Regions from separate parts of the Paenibacillus sp. N3/727 genome, predicted to be linked through region 2. Evidence: riboswitches for the same ligand, from Rfam matches in the RefSeq annotation. Region 2 holds a riboswitch; the other holds the start of a gene.
The links. A riboswitch is a leader RNA that binds a small molecule or an ion and turns the genes downstream of it on or off. The one in region 2 is predicted to bind cyclic di-AMP.
Positions count from the first base shown of each region.

Region 1: linked by a shared signal. The riboswitch ahead of MNQ98_RS18535 (C40 family peptidase) and the one ahead of MNQ98_RS00495 (C40 family peptidase) in region 2 are both predicted to bind cyclic di-AMP.

Region 1 covers NZ_CP093336.1:4,045,241-4,049,446, reverse strand. The annotation lists gene MNQ98_RS18545 (Mrp/NBP35 family ATP-binding protein) at 1-820, opposite strand, end outside; gene MNQ98_RS18540 (hypothetical protein) at 1,088-1,546, shown strand; cyclic di-AMP (ydaO/yuaA leader) riboswitch at 1,700-1,831, shown strand; gene MNQ98_RS18535 (C40 family peptidase) at 1,836-2,309, shown strand; gene MNQ98_RS18530 (phosphotransferase family protein) at 2,433-3,380, shown strand; gene MNQ98_RS18525 (2Fe-2S iron-sulfur cluster-binding protein) at 3,412-3,804, shown strand; gene MNQ98_RS18520 (VOC family protein) at 4,101-4,206, shown strand, end outside.
Region 2 covers NZ_CP093336.1:100,028-104,233, reverse strand. The annotation lists gene MNQ98_RS00505 (M1 family metallopeptidase) at 1-1,168, shown strand, start outside; gene MNQ98_RS00500 (hypothetical protein) at 1,180-2,004, shown strand; cyclic di-AMP (ydaO/yuaA leader) riboswitch at 2,300-2,438, shown strand; gene MNQ98_RS00495 (C40 family peptidase) at 2,442-2,915, shown strand; cyclic di-AMP (ydaO/yuaA leader) riboswitch at 3,174-3,310, shown strand; gene MNQ98_RS00490 (C40 family peptidase) at 3,312-3,779, shown strand; gene MNQ98_RS00485 (GNAT family N-acetyltransferase) at 3,893-4,206, shown strand, end outside.

The DNA of each region.
Region 1 (4,206 bases), 2.4 Mb from region 2:
CCGCACGCTCTGCAACGACTGTTGCTGTGGACTGTGGTGTAGTGACAATAATTTCAGAACATTCAGGTATCATCTGATGAACAGCCAGAGCGATATCACCTGTCCCAGGCGGGAGATCAATGAGCATATAGTCCAGTGGCCCCCACATCACATCATTCAAAAAACTGGACAGCATTCTTCCTAGTCTGGGTCCCCGCCACAGGACAGGGTCGTTACCCTTAACAAAGAATCCGGTTGATATGACTTGAACACCGTCTCTTTCTATCGGTGTGGGGCGGCTATTCGTAGGTTCCGGCTTCTCATGTATTCCCATCATATCCGGTATACTGAAACCGTAAATATCAGCGTCAATGATTCCAACTTTCTTTCCGGCCTTCTGTAATGATAGAGCCAGATTCAGTGTAACGGTCGATTTTCCGACGCCGCCTTTTCCGCTGGCTACCGCTATAAATTGGACACCCGCTTTAACCAAAGGACTTACTGGAAAAGAACCCTGTGCCCCCCCTCTATTGGCAGGCTGTTGGCCAGAAGGTTTCATCTCCTGTGCTCGAACAGTTATGCTATGCTTCTCCTCGGCAGAAACTTGCTTGATCCTAATATGTATATCTGTCATTCCCATTGTGCGCAATAGCTCTTCAATCTGTTTACAGCGTATTTCTGTTATGCCTTGCTCCTGTTCTAGCTCTGTGGTTATTAGAGTCATCGCTGCTTTGTCTTCTTTCAGCATGACATCACGGATTAATCCGATTTGAATCAAGGGAAGCTTCAATTCGGAGTCGAGTATCTTCGTCATTTCACGATCAAATACTTCTCTATTCATAAGTCACCTGTGCAAAACTATGACAATGCGGATATCTGCAAGTTGATAAAGAGTTCTGGTAAGCCAACATTCGTAAGTCCCTCCTTAAAACTGATAATCAAGTTCAGTTTAAAGAAAGAGAAAGGGGTAGTCAACAAAGGTGTTCAGTACGCAGCGATGGTATATGACGGCAAAGATCTTCAGGCAGTGATCATTATATATCACTTTCAACTTGTGAAATATTTAGTAAACTGTAATAAATAAGAACAGAAAGTAGGTTTATTAATCGTGGATCATGATAAAAAGCAAGAGAAATCGATTATTCTAGTCTGCCTACAAATTTTTATGGGTATAGGTGCATTGTTCGGTGGCGGTGCCTTAATTCTGGATCCAAGTGGTGATTTAATTGACATGCCAGTATCTATGATCAAAGGTTCTATTTTTTCGAACTTTCTTATTCCTGGTATCCTTTTATTTTTCGTCTTTGGTGTTATACCCTGTTTTGTTGCATCGGGTTTAACACGTCAATGGAAATGTATAACTGCTGAGAAACTCAACATGTTCTCGAATAAACACTGGTCATGGACTTTTTCTCTATACATAGGTTTTGCTATCATCATCTGGATCACCATTCAAATCTATATCATAAACGGTTTCTCCATTGTACATTTTATTTATATTGCGTTGGGATTAATTATCCAAGCAGTTACATTACTTCCGAGAGTCCAACGAAAATACGAGCGATAAATACAAAAACGGGTCAATCTGCTGTTAGTTGACATCACTGCAGAGCATGACGGGTGATTAGCGAGATTTGCAGAATAAAATTACAATTTTGTTACTGAATACGATTGACATATCACCTCAAAATATACTACTCTATGATAGAGTTACAAAACTTTAATGAATTTGCCGAATTTCGTTTTGAAAACGGGGGAACCGATCTGGGTGAATTATTCTTGAAGTCAAGGGAATATAGGAGACCTTCAACCGAACCCTTAGCTAACTCCGTAGGCACCGAAGGGAGAAAGTGTATTTGAAGAAAGTCGTATTATCTTTACTAGGGTCTGCACTTATTTTTTCCTCTGGCGCCTTTACGGCATATGCTGATCAGACGAAGCTTCAGAGTGAAGTTACACAACTAGTAGGAACTCCTTATAAATGGGGAGGAACAACTGTAAGCGGATTCGATTGCTCCGGATTTATTTTGTACATATTTGATCAATATAATCTAAATTTGCCGCGAACTTCGGTATCACAAGCAGAAGCTGGTATTTACGTAGATCAAGATGATCTTCGGTTGGGAGATTTGGTCTTCTTCAATACAAGTGGCCGCGGTATCTCGCATGCAGGAATTTATATTGGAAATGATGAGTTTGCTCATGCATCCACTAGCAGAGGAGTTAGAATCAGCAAGCTCTCGGAATCTTACTATAAGAACCGTTATGTAACAGCTCGTCGTGTCATCAGCCAAGAGGATTATGTTCAGATGGTAGGTAGTATGAATTAATATTTCGCAATGAATAGAAGTCCGCGATGAATTTCGCGGGCTTTTTGTTGTATGATGTTACTATAAGTAGGTAAAGAGTGTTGATCTAATTGTATGAGATTCAACTGGAGGTTTGATTACGAAATGTCGTATTTGTTTACTAAAGAAATTAATGATTGGAACAGCTGGGGAGCTGTTTATCAATCCATCGAGGATTTTAGACCTCTGATTCAGGAGATATTTGTAAGGGAACGATTAATGGGAGCGGAAGATATATCTCATTTAACACCGGGAACAAATGCCGTCTTCAAAGCAGGATCTTACGTGATCAAAATATTTGCACCGACTTCGTCTGGAATGAATACGGATCAGGACTATAAAGCTGAACGGTCGGCGATGCAACGAGCGATTGACCAAGGCGTACGCACACCGAATATTGTAGCTGCGTCCAAAATTAATGATAAATATGAATTCAAGTATATCATTATGGATTTTATCGAAGGCCAAAGTGCCGGTGACGCCATAAATGGATTTACGGTTGAGCAAAAGCGTGATTTCGTAGGTAAGTTGCAGGAGGATATGGTAAAGTTGAACACGCTGCCGGACGAAGAAGTGAGTCGTGATGTGATCATTGAGAGAGCAATCCATAATGATCGCTGGAAGGTTGTGTCTCCTGAGTTAAGAAAACAGATTGAGCATTTTCTGAACCATTATGAGCTCGGTACTTGCATACATGTTCATGGAGATCTTACGGGTGACAATGTATTAATTGATTCGAAGGATCAAGTTTATATTATTGATTTTGCTGACAGCTCCGTTGCACCGGTAGAATATGAGTATCCTGGGATTGTGTTTGAGTTGTTTCAAAGTGATGTAGAAACTGTTCATGAGTTTATAAAGTGTAGGAATCTGAAATACAGTGAGTTTATTGACCTGCTATTTGCAGGGACGCTGCTGCATGACTTTGGTGCGAACTTTGTAAAATCCATTTATGAAAAACATACAGGCAAAGGTATCGGGGAAATGTCTAATATTTCTGAATTTAAGGAGTTGATTCATACCCATCTGATGCCTGACTTCAAGTGTACATAAGCTTAATGAACTCATTGAGGGGGAATGAAGCGTGTTTAAATTTTGGAAAGGCCGGGAGGGAAAGAATAACTCGGTTTCGGAGAGTTCTGCTGCGATCGGGAATAACATGCACGAAGAAACAGAAGAGCAAATCGTAGAACTAAAAGGCAGAAATATTCAACGATTCGTTGCGCCCGTGATTGGTTTGACGGTATTGGATCTGGCGGAGAAGAATGAAGTGGACTGGAATTCTTTCTGCAAAAGAGGGACATGTGCTCGTTGCCGATGTCATGTCAGTGAAGGGTTGGAATATCTATCCCCTCCAAATGAAGCGGAGAAGAAACGGCTTGATCCAGAGGAGATTGATGAGGGATACCGTCTGGGCTGCCAGACAAAACTGGAGAGAATAGGTGCCATATCCATTAAACATGCACCTTATTTTTAATAGATTATTATTCAATTACAGCCGGAGGCCTGAGTAACAGGTCATCCGGTTTTTTCAAGAGATAAGAAAGTATAAACTTCGGAGTATCAGCATCTTTATCTCGCAAGAAAAACTACCGCTAAAATGCGGTCTGTCTTCTTTGGAGTACGTCGATAGACGTTTTTCTTATGCTATCAGAGGCAGTTGAAATAACGGATGGATTTGATAAAAAATAGCACATTTCACTTTTAATGTTTGCTATGATGTTCATAACTGGGACTTATTAGGCTGCCAAAAAGCTATTTGGAGGGGTACATATGAAGAGTAATGAGAACGATATCAAAACAGCTGCGCCAGAAAGTCCGATTCAAAACAAGGTTGGCAGTGTTTTTGTTCCTGTACGAGACATTGAGAAATCACGTG
Region 2 (4,206 bases):
GACCAAACCGGCCACAAAATCAAACGGTGAGAAGGTCTACCAATTCTACGCAGACGATGTTCATGACTTTGCCTGGGCAGCCTCGCCCAATTTTGTCGTATCGGAAGAGGCATTTTCTGCACCTGGTGTACCCGGTGTCCGCATTAAGCTTTACCTTGATCCGGTGCATAAAGACCTGAAAGACCGCTATTTTGATGCTGCCAAAGCAGCTTTATCCTCTTACGGTAAATGGTACGGCTCCTATCCGTACGCTACGTTGTCCATTGTAGTGCCTCCAGACGCTGGAAACGGCGCGGGCGGTATGGAATATCCGACGCTGGTGACCGCTTTCGGAGCCAAGGACGATTCGCCAGGGTACGAGCTGGAGCGCACGATCATCCATGAAATCGGACACCAATATTTTTACGGCATGATCGCGAACAATGAGTTCGAGGAGGCCTGGCTCGACGAAGGATTCACCTCCTATGCCGAGGATCGGGTAATGGAGCAGGAATACGGATTAACCACTAACACAGCAGCACAAGCTGCGGCCATATCCTCGCCTGAGCCGCTTAAACAGGAATCTTGGAAATACGGATCTCACGAAAAATACGCTTTGAACGTCTACACACGCGGCAAGCTGGTGCTGCAGGATATTGAACGCCTGGTCGGCACACAGACGATGGACAAAATCATGATGACTTATGCGAAAAAATACCGCTTCAAACATCCGACAACTAAAGATTTTCTACAGGTTGTGGAGCAAATCACCAAACAATCGTGGCAGCCTTATTTTGACCAATATGTATACGGTAACCTGATGGCTGACGTCGCTGTGGAGAACATTCAGACCCAAAATATCGGAACCCGGGAAGACCCCGCCTATAAGACGATTGTGACCATCGTGAGCAAGGGCGGCACCGTCTCCAACATCCCGATCAGATTTGCATTTGAGGACGGGAAGACGGTTGAAAAGGTGTGGGACGGCAAGAATGGAAAAACCCAGTATGAAATCAAACATAAATCTCCACTCATCTGGACAATGGTTGATCCGAAATACACGATCGTGCTCGAGAACAAACACATCAATAACTATATGAAGGCGGGAATGGATCCGAAAGCTGTCACGCGCTGGAACCTGAGCATCACCAAGCTGGTAGAGACACTATTCGGCAGCCTGTCATGGTAAGGGGGGAGAACATGAAAAGCTACGCAGGCAAAGGCTGGACCAGTGTGAAAGATCAGTTCTATGTTATTATTCTTCTGTTTCTGTATCGGCTTCTGTGGGGATATTGCCTGTATCGCCTTGTTAAATCAGCCGTCGTTCCGCTACTGATGCGATTCCCGGACCCTGCTCCGAATGAGCTTAGTAAGCTGTTGTATTTTTACGAGGGCGAAAAGGCCCTGACTCAAAGCAGTGACGTTCATACCTATGCCTGGATACTCATCTGTATGCTGATCATTCGGATGCTTCTGACTCCTCTTATTCATGCCGGTATATTTTACAATCTCCATCAAGAGGCGAAAGGCGAGCGAGGTCTGTTCTTCTTCAAGGGCATCCGTCAGCTATGGAAACCGGTAACTTTATTTTATGTGGTTGAGACGATTCTGACCTTTACCCCCGCATATTGGCTGGTGCCGAAAATGTTACCTTCACTATTAGCTGCCATTCGCGACCCGTCTACGTTGCTAAAGATCGCTCCTTACTTCGTCTGTTGGCTGTTGTATGCGTATCTCATTCATTTGTTCTTTCTTTATATGCAGTTCGGCAAAACAACTGGCATGGGCATGATATCCGCTCTGATGGTCTGTCTCCGTCACATCGGAAAGGCTATGCTCATCTCCATTACGATCGGCGGAACAGCGATAGCTCTTCTCCTTCTACTCAGCGGTATGTCCTTCCTATGGTCAGGTCTGATCGGGTTAATCATTCAGCAGACCTCCTATTTTGTGAGCAGTCTGTTCCAGTTGTGGAGCGTTACTGCTCAATATCATGTATGGCATACTCATAGTCGTCAAATTTGAAAATCGTTCACATATCCATAAGAAACTTAGCATAATCAAAAAAACTAATTTTTACCATAAATTCATGCATTATATGTCACTATCAAGCTCAAAAGATGCATAACGCTAGCCAACTAAATAAAAAAATCCCGTTCTCCTCTAGGAAGAACGGGATTTTTTATGTTCAAATATACTTTCCTCGTTTGCCAAAAAGTTAATACTCTGATAAAATAACGAATGTGTTAGTAACAACTTTGTCATCTTTCCTGTAACTATTTCATATGGATAAACTATCGTATACTTATAATCTGTCTTATATCTTAAGAAGCCGAATTCCCGTTTCAACGGGAAGCGGGGGAACCGTCTTGGGTGAATTGATCTCGCAACAGAGGGGTCATAGGCTAACCTTCAGCCGAACCCTTAAGCTAACCTCGCAGGCATTGGAAGGAGCTTATCACTTGAAAAAGAAGCTAACAGCCGTTTCACTCGGTCTAGCTCTCGCCCTTACGTTAGGCACCGGAAGCGCTTTCGCGGATTCCAAGTTAAACAGCGCAATCAAACCCGTCATTGGCGTCTCCTATAAATCGGGCGGAACCACAGCCAAAGGATTCGATTGCTCTGGATTTACAAGTTATGTATTCAAGAAACTGGGGCTGACTTTGCCGCGTTCATCGGTATCCCAATATAAAGTTGGGACTGCAGTACCGAAGAGCCAACTGAAAGCCGGCGATCTTGTATTCTTTAACACCTCAGGCAGAGGCGTATCCCATGTAGGGATCTATATAGGCGGGGGCAAATTTGCACATTCCTCAAGTTCCCGCGGTGTCACCATCACCGCAATCAACTCGAGCTATTTTGGCAAGCGTTACATTGGCGCCAAACGAGTCATGAGCCCAAGCAAGTACAAATCCGCCGCCGTGAACTACAATTAATTTCATAACCAAAAGTTTACTTAAGCCCGAATGAGATTCACCACAATCTCCTTCGCGGCTTTTTCTTTATACTTTTATAACGGATGAAATAGGGAAAAAGTTTGCACCTTTACGAGAAAATTTTTGTGACAATAATTCGACACGAATAGCCATCTATTCTATTCAAAAGACAGCAAGAAACAATTGCCAAATGGACAGGCCCTCTGATAGAATATTCAATGTAATAACTTTGTCATTATTGTAAGGGCTTTTATATATAGAATGCATATGCCAAATTCCAGAACAATGGAAGCGGGGGATCCAACCACGGGTGAATTGATCTTGCTACTAAGGGATCATAGGGGACCTTCAACCGAACCCTACAGCTAACCTCGCAGGCAGCGGAAGGAGTTATTTATGCTTAAGAAGTTCAGTGCAACCGTGTTAGGCCTTTCGATGCTGTTCACGGCAGGCTTAGGCAGCGCTTTTGCCGATAGTAAGCTGGATCAAGAAATCGATAAGGTGCTAGGGACAAGATACAGCTATGGTGGCATGACAACAAGTGGTTTTGACTGCTCTGGATTTACAATGTACATATTCTCCGCAATGGGAATGAAGCTTCCCCATCAGTCGGGCTCCCAATTTGAGATGGGTACGGCCGTATCCCGCGAAGACCTTCGCCCGGGGGACCTCATATTTTTCAATACATCAGGTCAGGGCGTATCCCATGTAGGCATTTATATCGGCGATGATCAATTTGCCCATGCCTCCACTTCAAGAGGGGTCGTAACTAACCGACTGGGTGAAAGCTATTATGCGGAGCGTTATATTGGCGCCAAGCGAATTATGGATGATTCAGCATACGAAAACCACGCGTCTGAATAATTTGAAATCATTTATATCATACAAATATACCCGCGAAGAGAAGCATCCCTTCTTTTGGCGGGTGTTTTCTTCTTATTCCGTAAATCATGAAAGGAGAATGACAATTGCTTCCCATGGCACAGCGGTTTTATGCGGTTCCAATGGATTCGTATCAAGCGGCGGAGATTTGCAGCTGGACCTACCCATCTCCTTACAATATCTATGGCTGGCTCCCCTGGGAGCAAATGAAAGGACTTGGTATCGAGTTTGGCGATCCGGACATCCGCGAGCAGCAGTATGTATCCATTCTCGATGAAGAACAGCGGATGTGGGGATTCGCGCAGTTGTTCCCAATGGAAGGCGTAACGCGGATTGGTCTTGGTATGCGACCGGATTGGTGTGGACTCGGAATGGGTAAACAATTTGTGCAGTCTATTGTGGATGTGGC